2 regions of the Mycobacterium virginiense genome follow, and region 1 is predicted to be linked to the other one. Evidence: predicted binding sites of a transcription regulator. Region 1 holds the regulator's gene; the other holds the start of a gene.
What was found. Region 1 encodes LexA, which represses DNA repair genes until DNA is damaged. Its sites were predicted from a motif close to CGAACANNTGTTCG; they were not measured.
Positions count from the first base shown of each region.

Region 2: MJO54_RS18265 (error-prone DNA polymerase) is a predicted target of LexA. The motif match lies at 4,867-4,880, and genes of this name have one in related genera.

Region 1 covers NZ_CP092430.2:2,923,583-2,930,261, forward strand. The annotation lists gene MJO54_RS14110 (proteasome assembly chaperone family protein) at 1-557, shown strand, start outside; gene MJO54_RS14115 (peroxynitrite isomerase) at 566-1,051, opposite strand; gene nrdR (transcriptional regulator NrdR) at 1,087-1,551, opposite strand; gene MJO54_RS14125 (LysM peptidoglycan-binding domain-containing protein) at 1,697-2,197, opposite strand; gene lexA (transcriptional repressor LexA) at 2,411-3,097, shown strand; gene MJO54_RS14135 (nuclear transport factor 2 family protein) at 3,100-3,552, shown strand; gene MJO54_RS14140 (LGFP repeat-containing protein) at 3,553-5,550, opposite strand; gene MJO54_RS14145 (acyl-CoA dehydrogenase family protein) at 5,789-6,679, opposite strand, start outside.
Region 2 covers NZ_CP092430.2:3,750,297-3,756,975, forward strand. The annotation lists gene MJO54_RS18250 (hypothetical protein) at 1-198, shown strand, start outside; gene MJO54_RS18255 (hypothetical protein) at 223-705, shown strand; gene MJO54_RS18260 (nitroreductase family protein) at 786-1,433, opposite strand; gene MJO54_RS18265 (error-prone DNA polymerase) at 1,568-4,852, opposite strand; gene MJO54_RS18270 (MmpS family transport accessory protein) at 4,966-5,397, shown strand; gene MJO54_RS18275 (MMPL/RND family transporter) at 5,394-6,679, shown strand, end outside.

The DNA.
Region 1 (6,679 bases):
CCGAGCAGCTCGGGGTGCGCCGGACCATCGGCTTGGGCACCATCCCGATGGCGGTCCCCCACACCCGGCCGGTGACGCTGACCGCACATTCCAACAATCGCGACCTGATCAGCGAATTCACCCCGTGGATCACCGAGGTTCAGGTTCCCGGCAGCGCGTCCAACCTGCTGGAGTACCGGATGGCTCAGCACGGCCATGAGGTCGTCGGCTTCACGGTGCATGTGCCGCATTACGTGGCCCAGACCGACTACCCCGAGGCTGCCGAGGCGCTGCTGAAGCAGGCCGCCCAGACCGGCGCGCTGGAGCTGCCGCTGAGCGACCTCCGTGACTCCGCGGCCGAGATCCGGGCCAAGATCGACCAGCAGGTCGAAGCGAGCGCCGAAGTGGCCCAAGTGGTGACGGCCCTGGAACGCCAGTACGACGCATTCATCACCGCCCAGGAGAATCGCTCGCTGCTGTCCCGCGACGAGGAGCTGCCCAGCGCCGACGAGCTCGGTGCCGAGTTCGAGCGATTCCTGGCACAGGAAGCGAAGAAGAACCTCGACGGCGACGACTGAGATCCGGGCTACCCGGTTCGACGAAGCGTGGCGGTGAGGTGGTTCTGGGCGGGTTGGCCGACTGCGCCCATGTCCAGCGTGTAGGACAACTCATCGCCGTCGAGGCGATAACGGCGGCTCAGGACGGTCACTTCCTTGGCCGTCGGTGCCAGCCCGATCGTCGGTGCGGACATCTGCAGGTCCACGCCGTTGGCGGTGACCGTGTAGCTGCCTACCTCGATTTCGGTGATGCCACTGGGGTGCGCCAGCACCCACTCGATCTGCCCAGGCTGCGGCACCCGCAGGTAGCCGGTCTCGGCATGCAGGGGCAGGCCCTCGGCGGGCGACTTGGTCTTCTGGCCGTACACCAGGAACGGCTTGCCGACGTGTGAGAACACCACCTCTTCGAGGTAGTCGAATGACGCGATCGTGGGATACACCCCGGATCCCCGGCCTGACCAGGTGCCCAACAGTGGGGCCAGCTCCACAAGGTTCGGATGCAACTCGGGTGCCATGCCGCCAGAGTAGTGCGCGGTGACGCCCGCACGGCTCAACTGGTGCTGGGCATCTCGCGGTGTTCGCGCAGGGCCTCGATCTCCCGCTCGAAGTCGGCGGCCGACGAAAAGGACCGGTACACCGAGGCGAATCGCAAGTAGGCCACCTCGTCAAGCTCGCGCAGCGGGCCCAGGATCGCCAGCCCCACCTCGTGGCTGGGAATCTCCGGCGAACCTGCCGCTCGCACAGCGTCTTCCACCTGCTGAGCCAGCAGATTCAGCGCATCGTCATCGACCTGGCGGCCCTGGCAGGCCCGGCGCACGCCGCGCATGACCTTCTCCCGGCTGAACGGCTCGGTGACGCCGCTGCGTTTGACCACGGCCAACACTGCGGTCTCCACCGTGGAGAAACGGCGCCCGCATTCCGGGCAGGACCGACGGCGGCGAATCGCCTGGCCTTCATCGGCTTCGCGGGAATCCACCACCCGGGAGTCTGGATGGCGACAAAACGGGCAGTGCATTGCCGCTCCTTCGCCGTGCCGGGAACCCGCACCCTCAGACAACTGGGACACCGCGGGCCATTGGGACAACTGCGAGCGTACCTGCGCGGGTTGTCGGCGGCGCTGCGCAGTGGCCGCAAGCGGCGGCCGAACCGACACGGCGACCTCAGCCCAGCGGGGCGATCAGCGTCTGGCCGGCGTCCAGGGCCACCGACTCCAGGCTGTTGAGCTCGCGGATGCGCTCGATGACCTGTCCGGCCGGCGCGTCCGGTGCGACGCGGGCCGCCAGGTGCGCCAAGCTCTCGCCGCTCTGGACACGCACCACGCCGAGCTGGTCGGGCACCGCGGAGGCACCGCCGGCTGCTGCCGCGCCGAACTGAGCGATCAGTCCGAGCCACACGGTGATCCCGGCGGCGACCAGAGCCAGCACGACGGTGGTCGCCGGAGTGATGGCCTTGACGGGCTTCGGCCGGTGCGGCGCACGGGACATCAGCACCCCGGAACCGCGGTGCCGCAGCGCAGCGCCGCCCGGCCGCGGCCGGACCAGCCGCGCCGGCTGAGTGCGGATCGGGTAAGCCCGCCCTGAGGTCCGCGGACCGCGATGCAGCTGGACCCGCTCGTTGCGGTCCGGCTCGAACGTCGGGGCGATCGTCTCGATGAGCATCATGTGCGGTTCTCCCTCACTCGGCGTCGGCGACCCTGTTCGCTCGACTGTTCGAATACTAATCGATTGTATGTTCGATGTCCGAACACGTGATCGAATCGTTGTCGAAAACATTAGCGAAGGGGTCCGACAAGTCGCCGGCGCTTTCGAACGCCCGCGCGACACACCTCGAACACATGTTTGATTAATCGCAGCTATGCGACTAGATTCGCCTCCATGAGTGACAGCAGCAGTAACCCGGCTGGTCCGGACTCAGCGCTGACCGCCAGGCAGCGCACGATCCTGAACGTCATCCGCGCTTCGGTGAACGAGCGGGGTTACCCGCCGAGCATCCGCGAGATCGGCGACGCCGTCGGGCTGACCTCGACCTCCTCGGTTGCTCACCAGCTGCGTACGCTCGAACGCAAGGGCTATCTGCGCCGTGACCCCAACCGTCCCCGCGCGGTCGACGTCCGTGGCCAGGACGACATCACCGGCGCCGTCGAGGCCGCGCAACGCACCGAGTTCGCCGGTTCGGATGCGCTTCCCGAGCCCGCTTTCATTCCGGTTCTGGGCCGGATTGCGGCCGGCGGACCGATCTTGGCCGAGGAAGCCGTCGAGGATGTCTTCCCGCTCCCCCGCGAGCTGGTCGGTGAAGGCGAGCTGTTCTTGCTCAAGGTGGTCGGCGAATCGATGGTGGACGCCGCGATCTGCGACGGCGACTGGGTTGTGGTGCGCCAGCAGAACGTCGCCGACAACGGCGACATCGTGGCCGCCATGATCGATGGCGAGGCGACCGTCAAGACGTTCAAACGCACCGGCGGTCAGGTTTGGCTGATGCCGCACAACCCCATTTTCGATCCCATACCCGGCAACGATGCGGTGGTGCTGGGCAAGGTCGTCACCGTCATCCGCAAGGTCTGATCATGTTCGCGCCGTGCCCACCGTTCGATACGGAGTCGGCGCGACACAAGGTGCAGGCCGCCGAGGACGCCTGGAACACCCGGGATCCCGCACGGGTGGCGCTGGCCTACACCGAGGACTCGGTGTGGCGTAATCGGGACGAATTCCTCACCGGGCGCGCGGAAATCGAAGCATTTCTGCGACGCAAGTGGGCGGCCGAACGCGATTACGCGCTACGCAAAGAGCTGTGGTGCTACCAGGACAACCGAATCGCGGTGCGCTATCAGTACGAATGCTGCGACAAGGACGGCCAGTGGTGGCGCAGCTACGGCAACGAGCTGTGGGAGTTCGCCGCCGACGGCCGAATGAGCCGCCGCGAGTCCAGCATCAACGACATCCCGATCACCGCGGCGCAGCGGCGCCTCTTCGGCCCGCGCCCGCAGGGCGAACGCGACCTGCCGCTGCCGCTGCGGTGATCAGCCGGCCCTGGTGAAACCGTTGAGCCGCGCCGCATCCTCGGTGGCGAACCAGATCTCGGCGAGAGTGTCGTCATACAGCGCGTTCTGCGGGGTGTAGTAGAGCCCCGAGCCGATGTTCGCCTTGATTGGGTAGCCGTTCGGCTGCTGGTACGGGTCGTCCAGCGGCAGGTGCATCACCGGGTGCACCGATTCGTCGATGCCGAAGTTGCGCGGTTCGCCGCCACCTCCGAAGGTGCGGGTGTCCGTGCCACCGCCGAACCTGCGGGGTTCTGCGACAGCGCCGAACCCGCGTGGGTCCGCCCCGGTACCGCCGTGCCCCACGGCATGCCGGCCGGTGCCGAACTCTTCTTCGGTCACCACCCGGGTGGGGGCGGTGTCGGTGTCGTCATCGTCGTCGACCTCCGCCTCGCTCTCGTGCTCGCCGTAGTGCAGCCACGGCGCATCCGGAATCGAAGAGACGGGCAGTTCAGGCTCGGACGCGTACGGCGAAGTGGAGGCGCCGTAGCGACTCGGCAGCCGGACGGTGCCCTCATTCTCGCGGTGATCTTCGCGGTGGTCGTGGTGGGCCCACTGCTCGTCATCGTCGTCGTAGTCGTCGGCGACCGGGGCCGGCACGGCCACCGGTGAACCCGGCAGCACAGCGGCCGGCCGACGCCGCTGCCACCACATCGCAGCCCCGGCGAGGGCGCCCAGCACCGCCAGCACCACAACCGGGATCAGCACCCACATCCAGTTCCAGTGTGTTTCCTTGGCTGCGCCAGTCGCTGTCGACTTGCTGCCGTCGGGCAGGTTCGTCCCGGGAATCTGCAGGCCCGACAACGCTTGCGCCAACTCGGCGGGTTCGCTGCTGTAGGTGTTGCTCGCCTGATTCCAGGCGATCGATCCGCCGGTGAACTTCTGCGACACCACGTCACCTTCGACGGTCTGATCACCCACCGGGGCGCCCAGCTTTCCGGAAGCCCCGTCGAGCTTGTCCCAGGCCGACTTCATCGCCCCGCGCACCACGAAGGCGCCGTTGTCGGGGCTGAAGAAGATCACCGGCTCGTCGTCGGCGGCGAACGAATTGAACTTGCTGCCCGAGATCGCTCCGTCAACCGTGCCGGTGATCGGGAAACCCAGGTCGCTACCGGCCGGGCCGCCCAGCGAGTCGTACTTGGCCAGCACGTCGCCTAGAACCGCATTGGCTCCGGTCACCGGGCTGAAAAAGACCTTGCCGTGGGCGAAGTCCTGTCCCACGCCGCCGGCGTCGCCGACGGCGTATTGGTCGCCCTGCTTGGCCCCCAGGGCCCCGGCGGGTCCGCCGGCGCTGCGCCAGGCCTGATCGATGGCCGCGGTAGCGTCGACCTGGGCCTGCACGTCGGCCAGCTGCGCCGCCAGCTCCGGTGGAACCGTGGTGAACGTCCTGGTCGCACTGTCAAAGGACAGCGTCCCGGCGCTGAACTTCTGGGTGACGACAGCGCCGTCGTAGCTCTCGTCCTCGACCGGGACCCCGAGCGCTCCGGTGGAGCTGCCCAGCTTGTCCCAGCCGGCGTTGATGGGCCCGCGCACCACATGAGCGCCGTGCTCAGGCGTCCAGAAGATCACCGGGTTGTCGGCGCCGGACAGGATGGCCACCCGGCTGTCGGGGACCAGCCCAGGAACCTCGTCACTGCTGGGGAAGCCGAGGCCGTTGTCAGCCGCACCGCCCAGTGCCTCGTACTTGTCCAGGATCGCGCCGTAGAGCGCCTTAGCGCCGGTCTCCGGGGTGAAGAAGATGGTGCCGCCGGCGAAGTCCTGGGCGAATCCGACACCGGCCGGGTGCACGTCCCCCTTGGGGGCACCCAGCGGCGATCCGTCGCCGCCAGCCGCCTGCCATGCCGCCGTGATGGCGTCGTGGGCATCGCTGTCGGGCGTCGCCGCAGCGGTCTGCACCGACAAGAGCACGGTGACCGTCGCCGCCAGGCCGAGCGCCATGCGCACCGCCGTCTTGCCGAACCGATCTTTCCGACTAGTCACCAGCCCTCCCAGGCATCTTTATCGACGTTATCGACGCAAATGTTTCCGGCATAGACTTTCCCGCAATCGGCCCGAGTTTCGAAGCCAAGTCATCGATATTGCGGAAACAGATACCCAGCCGATGCGGAAATGATGCAGAAGCCCCTGCCCTCAACGGAACGAGGGGCGCTACCAAACATGCAGGTAGCGCCCCTGGCAGCGCCCCGCTAGGGCGCCAGATCGTTCCCGATTGCCTCGGCTAGACGCCGAGGCTGCGGCCGATGATCTCTTTCATGATCTCGGTCGTGCCGCCGTAAATGGTCTGAACGCGGGCATCCAGATAAGCCCGCGCGACCGGGTATTCGCGCATGTAGCCGTATCCACCGTGCAGCTGCAGGCAGCGATCGATCAGGTGCACCTGCTTCTCGGTCGAGTACCACTTGGCCATCGCGGCTTGCTCGACGGTCAGCTTCTTGTCCAGGTGCAGCTTCACGAACTCGTCGACCATCATCCGCACCACGGTGGCCTCGGTGGCCAGCTCGGCCAGCAGGAACCGGCTGTTCTGGAAACTGCCGATCGGCTTGCCGAACGCCTTGCGCTCCTTGGTGTACTGGATCGTCTGCTCCAGTACCGCCTCCATCGCCCCGGCGGCCATGATCGCGATCGAGATCCGCTCCTGCGGCAGGTTCTGCATCAGATAGATGAAGCCCTTGCCCTCCTCGCCGAGCAGGTTCTCCACCGGGACGTGCACGTCGGTGAAGGACAGCTCGGCGGTGTCCTGGGCGTCCAAACCGATCTTGTCCAGGTGGCGGCCGCGCTCGAAGCCCTCCATCCCGCGCTCCACGACCAGCAGCGAGAAGCCCTGCGCGCCCTTGTCCGGGTCGGTCTGGGCGACGACGATCACCAGGTCGGAGTGGATGCCGTTGGTGATGAACGTCTTGGAACCGTTGAGCACATAGTGGTCACCTTGACGGACCGCGCGGGTCTTGATGCCCTGCAGGTCGCTGCCGGTACCCGGCTCGGTCATGGCGATCGCGGTGATCAGCTCACCGGTGCAGAACTTCGGCAGCCAGCGCTGCTTCTGCTCCTCGTTGCACAGCTCCAGCAGATACGGCGCGCAGACGTCGTTGTGCAGGCTGAAACCCAACCC
Region 2 (6,679 bases), 830 kb from region 1:
GTGGCGTCCCACGCAATGCATTCGCCCGCGCCCCACGGCCATGATTCCGATGACTCGCCGATGCCCGCCCGCGAAATGGGACCGAACATGAAGAAGCACGGCGAAATGCCCCCCGGCGAAATGGGACCGGACAAGAAGCCCATGAAGCCGGGCATGCCCATGCACAAATCGGACAAAAAGTGCTGCGACAAAGCGTGATTCGCGACCGGACAGGGAGTCTCCATGCTTGACACCATCGATGGCCTGCCGGCGCATCCGCTGCTCGCACACCTGGTAGCGGTCTTGGTGCCCACGACTGCCCTGCTGGCCGTGGTTGTCGTGCTCTGGCCCGCCGCACGCCGCCGTGTCAGTGGCGCCGCGTCGTTCGTGGCGGTGGGCACGCTGGTGGCGATCCCGCTGACCACAGCGGCCGGCAGTTGGCTCCAACAACGGGTGATGGGAGGTGAGATCCTCCATCGTCACGCCGCATTGGGCGCTCAGCTCGTCCTGTGGTCCGCGCTGCTTGCCATCGCCATGATCATCTGGTGGGCGCTGCATACCCCGCTGTTTGCCGACGAGGTGGGAGCGCTGCCACCGGCGATCCGTCGCATCGGCATGACCGCTACCGGGGCAGGCACCCTGATATTCGCGGCTGTGTCGACCTGGCTGGTCATCCGCATCGGCCACACCGGCGCCCAGTCGCTGTGGGGCGGAATGGACTGCTGACCATAGCCGCTGAGTTCACCTGGCCCGGACCATGGTCCGCTGACCGGTCCGGGCCAAGTGGATTCACGCCGCGCTTGCGATCACCAAGTGTCGAAGTGCGCGACCTGCTCGGCCGGCAGCCGCTTGGCCGGCTTGAAGTCGGTGCCCTTGGTGTAGGCGATCGGAAACAGCCCGCCCTGGCTGTACTCGTCATACGGGATGCCGAGCACCTCGGCGGCCTGCTGCTCACCGTCGCCCAGCAGGTGCAGTGTCGTCCAGCAGGAACCCAGCCCGCGGTTGCGCAACGCCAGACAGTAACTCCACGCAGCCGGGAACAGTGACGCCCAAAAGGATGCGCCGAACCCCAGCGACGCCGTCTCGGGCTTGCCTTCCAGGCACGGGATCATCAGCACCGGGACGTCCTGCAGGTTCTCGGCGAGGTATCGGGCTGAGCCGCTGACGAACTCCATCCGCTCACTGCGCACGTCGCCCTCGCCGTAGTCCGGCCGCATCCGGTTCAGATATGGCATGGCGTTCGCGCGGTAGATATCGGCGAGCGCCTGCTTCTTGACCGGGTCGGTGACGAACATCCATTGCCAGCCCTGAGCATTGGAACCGGTGGGTGCCTGCAGGGCGATCTCAAGACACTCCATCAGCACCTCGCGGGGAACCGGCTTGTCGAGATCGAGGCGTTTGCGGACCGATCGCGTGGTGGTCAGGACTTCGTCGGCGGACAAGTTGAGGTTCATGGGTGGAGGTTACCGCCGGGCTTGCTGCGGCGGTCCAGCTTCGGCTCTCCGGCGTCGAACCTCGCTGACCGCCGGGCTTGCTGCGGCGGTCCAGCTTCGGCTCTCCTGCGTCGAACCTCGCTGACCGCCGGGCACTACCGGAAATCCCGAGAGCGCGAACTCACAGTCAACTCAACGGGCCCCAGCCGATCGGCCAGCACGGTGACCGCCCCACTGGCGTTCTGCACCCGCCCGCGGATCAGTAGCGCCGCCGCGGTCTGCGCCAACCGTCGATGCCGCTTCCACACCCCCGGCGTACACAGCACGTTGACCATCCCGGTCTCGTCTTCGAGGTTGACGAACGTGACCCCGCGCGCGGTCGACGGCCGCTGCCGATGGGTCACCGCTCCGGCCACCAGCACCCGGGTGCCGTCGGGAACCGCGGTCAACCGCGCCGCCGGAACCACCCCGAGCGCATCGAGATCGGCACGCAGGAACTGGGTCGGGAAGCTGTCGCAGGACACTCCGGTGGCCCATACGTCGGCAGCCGACAACTCGATCTCACTCATCCCGGGTAACACCGGAGTATGCGTCGCAACTCCTACCCCGGGCAGCCGGTCCGGCCGCTGCCCCGCCGCAGCCCCGGCCGTCCACAGCGCCTCCCGGCGTGACACCCCGAAACCGGAGAACGCGCCGGCGGTTGCCAACGCCTCAGTCTGAGGAACTGAAAGATGCACCCGCGCAGTCAGATCCAGCATCGAAGCAAATGGACCATGGGCCTCACGGTCGGCCACCAGCCGCTCGGCGAGGTCGGTACCGATGCCACGGACAGCCCCCAGTCCGAGCCGGACCTGCGTGCCGGCTTCGGCCAGCGTGGCGTGCGCCAGACTGGCGTTGACGTCCGGGCGGTGCACCACGACCCCGTGCCGGCGGGCGTCGGCGACCAGCGACTGCGGCGAATAGAAGCCCATCGGCTGGGCCCGGAGCAGCGCGGCGCAGAACGCCGCCGGGTAGTGCAGCTTGAACCAGGCCGAGTAAAACACCAGCGACGCGAAGCTCATCGCGTGACTCTCCGGAAATCCGTAGTTGGCAAAGGCTTCCAGCTTTTCGTAGATCCTCATCGCCACCTCGCCGGTGATGCCGTGGCACTCGGCCATGCCGGAGTAGAACCGGTCGCGCAACCGGCGCATTCGCTCCGGTGACCGTTTGGAGCCCATCGCGCGGCGCAACTGGTCGGCTTCGCCCGCGGTGAATCCGGCGCAGTCCACCGCCAGCGTCATCAGCTGCTCCTGAAACAGCGGAACCCCATAGGTTTTCTCCAGCGCCCGCGCCATGCACGGATGCTCGTAGGTCACCGGGTCGATACCGTTGCGGCGGCGGATATAGGGATGCACCGATCCGCCCTGGATCGGCCCGGGGCGGATCAGCGCCACCTCCACCACCAAGTCGTAGAACTCCCGTGGGCGCAGCCGCGGCAGGGTGGCCATCTGCGCGCGCGATTCCACCTGGAACACCCCGACCGTGTCGGCGCGCGCGAGCATCTCGTACACCGCCGGCTCGGACAGATCGATCGCGGCCAGATCCACCTCGACGCCGCAATGCTGCGCCACCAGGTCGATCGCGTAATGCAATGCCGACAGCATCCCCAGCCCCAGCAGGTCGAACTTCACCAAACCTATTGCTGCGCAGTCGTCTTTGTCCCACTGCAGCACGCTTCGTCCGGGCATCCGGGCCCATTCCACCGGGCACACGTCGGCGATCGGGCGGTCACAGATCACCATGCCGCCGGAGTGGATGCCCAGATGCCGTGGCAGGTCGGCGACCTGATCGGCCAGCTCGATCACCTGTTCGGGGATGCCGTGAAGATCGGAGTCGTCCTCCCGGCCGGGCCGGCCCCATCGGCTCAGCTGTTTGCTCCAGGCGTCCTGTTGCCCCGGCGAATAGCCCAGCGCGCGGGCCATGTCCCGCACGGCACTGCGCCCCCGGTAGGTGATGACGTTGGCCACCTGGGCGGCGTGGTCTCGGCCGTACTTGTCGTAGACGTACTGGATCACCTTTTCGCGCTCATCGGACTCGATGTCGATGTCGATGTCGGGCGGGCCATCGCGGGCCGGCGACAGAAAGCGCTCGAACAGCAATCCGTTGGCCACCGGATCCACCGCGGTGATACCGAGGGCATAGCAGACCGCGGAGTTGGCCGCCGATCCCCTGCCCTGGCACAAGATGTCGCTGCGCCGGCAGAACTGGGTGATGTCGTGCACCACCAGGAAATATCCGGGAAAGCCCAGTTGGGCGATGACTTCCAGCTCGCGTTCGATCTGGGCGTAGGCGGCGGGCATGCGGTCGGGCGGGCCGTAGCGCCCGACCGCGCCGGCCAGGGTCAGCTGTCGCAGCCAGCTGTCCTCGGTGTGACCGTCCGGGACGGCAAACGGCGGCAGCCGCGGGGCGATCAGCGCCAACGGAAAAGCACACCGCTCACCGAGTTCGGCCGCCGCCGGCACCGCCGCCGGATGCGCCGCGAACAACCGGGCCATCTCTGCGCCCGAGCGCAGATGCGAGCCGCCCAGCGGAGCCAGCCGGCCGGCGGCGGCATCCAGTGACTGGCGGGCCCGCACCGCACCCAGCGCCATCGCCAGCCGGCCCCGATCCGGCCGGGCGAAATGCGCGCCGGTGGTGGCCACCAGCCCCACCCCGAACCGGGGCGCCAGGCCGGCCAGCGCGGCATTGCGTTCGTCGTCGTATGGATCGGAGTGCCGGGTCAGCTCCACGCTGACCCGCGCGGCCCCGAACCGATCCACCAGATCGGCCAGCGCGGCGGCGGCCGCATCCGGACCACCGGTGGCCAGCGCCTGGCGAACATGACCCTTACGGCAGCCGGTCAGGATGTGCCAGTGCCCGCCCGCCGCCTCGGTCAGCGCATCCAGATCGAAATGCGGCCTGCCCTTCTCGCCGGCCAGGTGCGCGGCGGCGATCTGCCGCGACAACCGCCGATAACCCTCCGGGCCGCGGGCCAGCACCAGCAGGTGCGGACCGGGCGGGTCCGGGTCATCGGTGCGCGCCACCCGCCCCAGCGACAACTCGGCGCCGAACACGGTGCCTATCTGAAGGCCCGCAGCGTCCAGCTCGGCGGCCGCCTCGGCGAACCGCACCACCCCATATAAGCCGTCGTGATCGGTCAGCGCGATCGCCCGCAGGCCCAGCCGGGCAGCCTCGACGACCAGCTCCTGCGGGTTGCTGGCCCCGTCCAGAAAGCTGTACGCCGAGTGCGCGTGCAGTTCGGCGTAGGGCACTGTCCGCCCTGCCGGCCGAAGTGGCTCGACCTGCGGGAACGACGGGCCGTGATCCGTCGACACACCGGCCGCGATATCGGTGTGACGAGGCTTACCATCTAGAACACGTTCCATTTCCGCCCAGCTCGGCGGCCCGCTACCCCAGCCCACACCCTCCAAGATATCGAACATATGTACGAAACACCCTGGGAAGGGTGTGAAAAAGAACTTTGATGCACTAATCTGTGTCAGTTCCGGCACGATGCGAAAGGGCCACTGCTTTCATGTTCGGCGCTCTCAGACGCGCGTGGTTACCCCTGCTCATCATCGTCGTCGTCGCGGTAGGGGGGTTCACCGTGCAGCGAGTCCGCGGCTACTTCGGAGCCGACGACAGCGGCAATGGGACCGTCCCGTTCGAGGACACCAAGCCGTTCCACCCCAAGGTCGTGGTCTACGACATCTTCAGCCCGGACGGCACCTACGCCGATATCAACTACCTGGACCTCGATGCCACCCCGCAACGGATCGACGGCGCCAGCCTGCCGTGGTCGCTGACCCTGTCGACCACCAACCCGGCGGTGAGCCCCAACATCGTCGCCCAAGGTGACGGCGCCACCATCGGCTGCCGCGTCACCATCGACGGCGTCATCAAAGAAGAAAGAATCGCCACCGGCCCCGTGAGCGCCCAGACCTTCTGCATTGTGAAATCCGCATGAGCAAGCACACCAGCGACGACACCCCGACCGACACCCTGCCGGCCACGCAGCCGCCGCCCAAGCGCGGCGGTATCCCGGCGTGGATCCGCCGGCTCGCGGTGCCCATCATCTTGGCCTGGCTGGCGATCACCGTCCTGGTGAACGTCGTCGTACCGCAGCTCGACGAGGTCGGGAAGATGCGCGCGGTGTCGATGGCCCCACGCGACGCTCCGTCGATGATCGCGATGATGCGCATCGGCAAGGTGTTCGACGAGTTCAAATCGGACAGCTCGGCGATGGTGGTCCTCGAAGGCGACCAGCCGCTCGGCGACGACGCGCACAAGTATTACGACCAACTGGTCGCCAAGATGGAGGCCGACCACACCCACGTCGAGCACATCCAGGACTTCTGGAGCGACCCGCTGACCGCGGCGGGATCGCAAAGCCCGGACGGCAAGGCCGCCTACGTTCAGGTGTATCTGGCCGGCAACATGGGCGAGACCCTGGCCAACGAATCGGTCGAGGCCGTCCAGCAGATCATCGCCGACACCCCGGCACCTGAGGGGGTGCACGCCTACGTCACCGGTGGGGCCGCCCTCAACGCCGATCAGCACATCGCCGGCGACAAAAGCCTGAAGATCATCACCGCGCTGACCTTCGTGGTGATCATCACGATGCTGCTGTCCATCTACCGCTCCGTCGGCACGGTGCTGTTGGTGCTGGGCATGGTGGTCTTCGAGCTGAGCGCTGCCCGCGGCGTGGTGGCCGTGTTGGCCTACTACAACATCATCGGCCTGTCGACGTTCGCGGTGAACCTGCTGGTGACACTCGCGATCGCCGCCTCGACGGACTACGCCATCTTCCTGCTGGGCCGCTATCAAGAGGCCCGAGCGCTCGGCGAGGACAAAGAGTCGGCCTTCCACACCATGTATCACGGCACCGCGCACGTGATCCTGGGCTCGGGTCTGACCATCGCCGGCGCGACCTTCTGTCTGCACTTCACCCGACTGCCCTACTTCCAGTCGTTGGGCGTTCCGCTGGCGATCGGCATGTTGGTCATCGTGCTGGCCGCCCTCACCTTCGGCTCGGCGGTCGTGGCGGTGGCCAGCCGCTTCGGCATGCTGGAGCCCAAGCGGGCGATGCGAATCCGCACCTGGCGGCGGATCGGCGCGATGATCGTGCGCTGGCCGGGACCGGTGCTGGTGGCCACCACGGCGGTCTGCCTGATCGGCCTGCTCACGCTGCCCGGGTACAAGACCAACTACAACGACCGGCAGTACCTGCCGGACTACGTGCCGGCCAA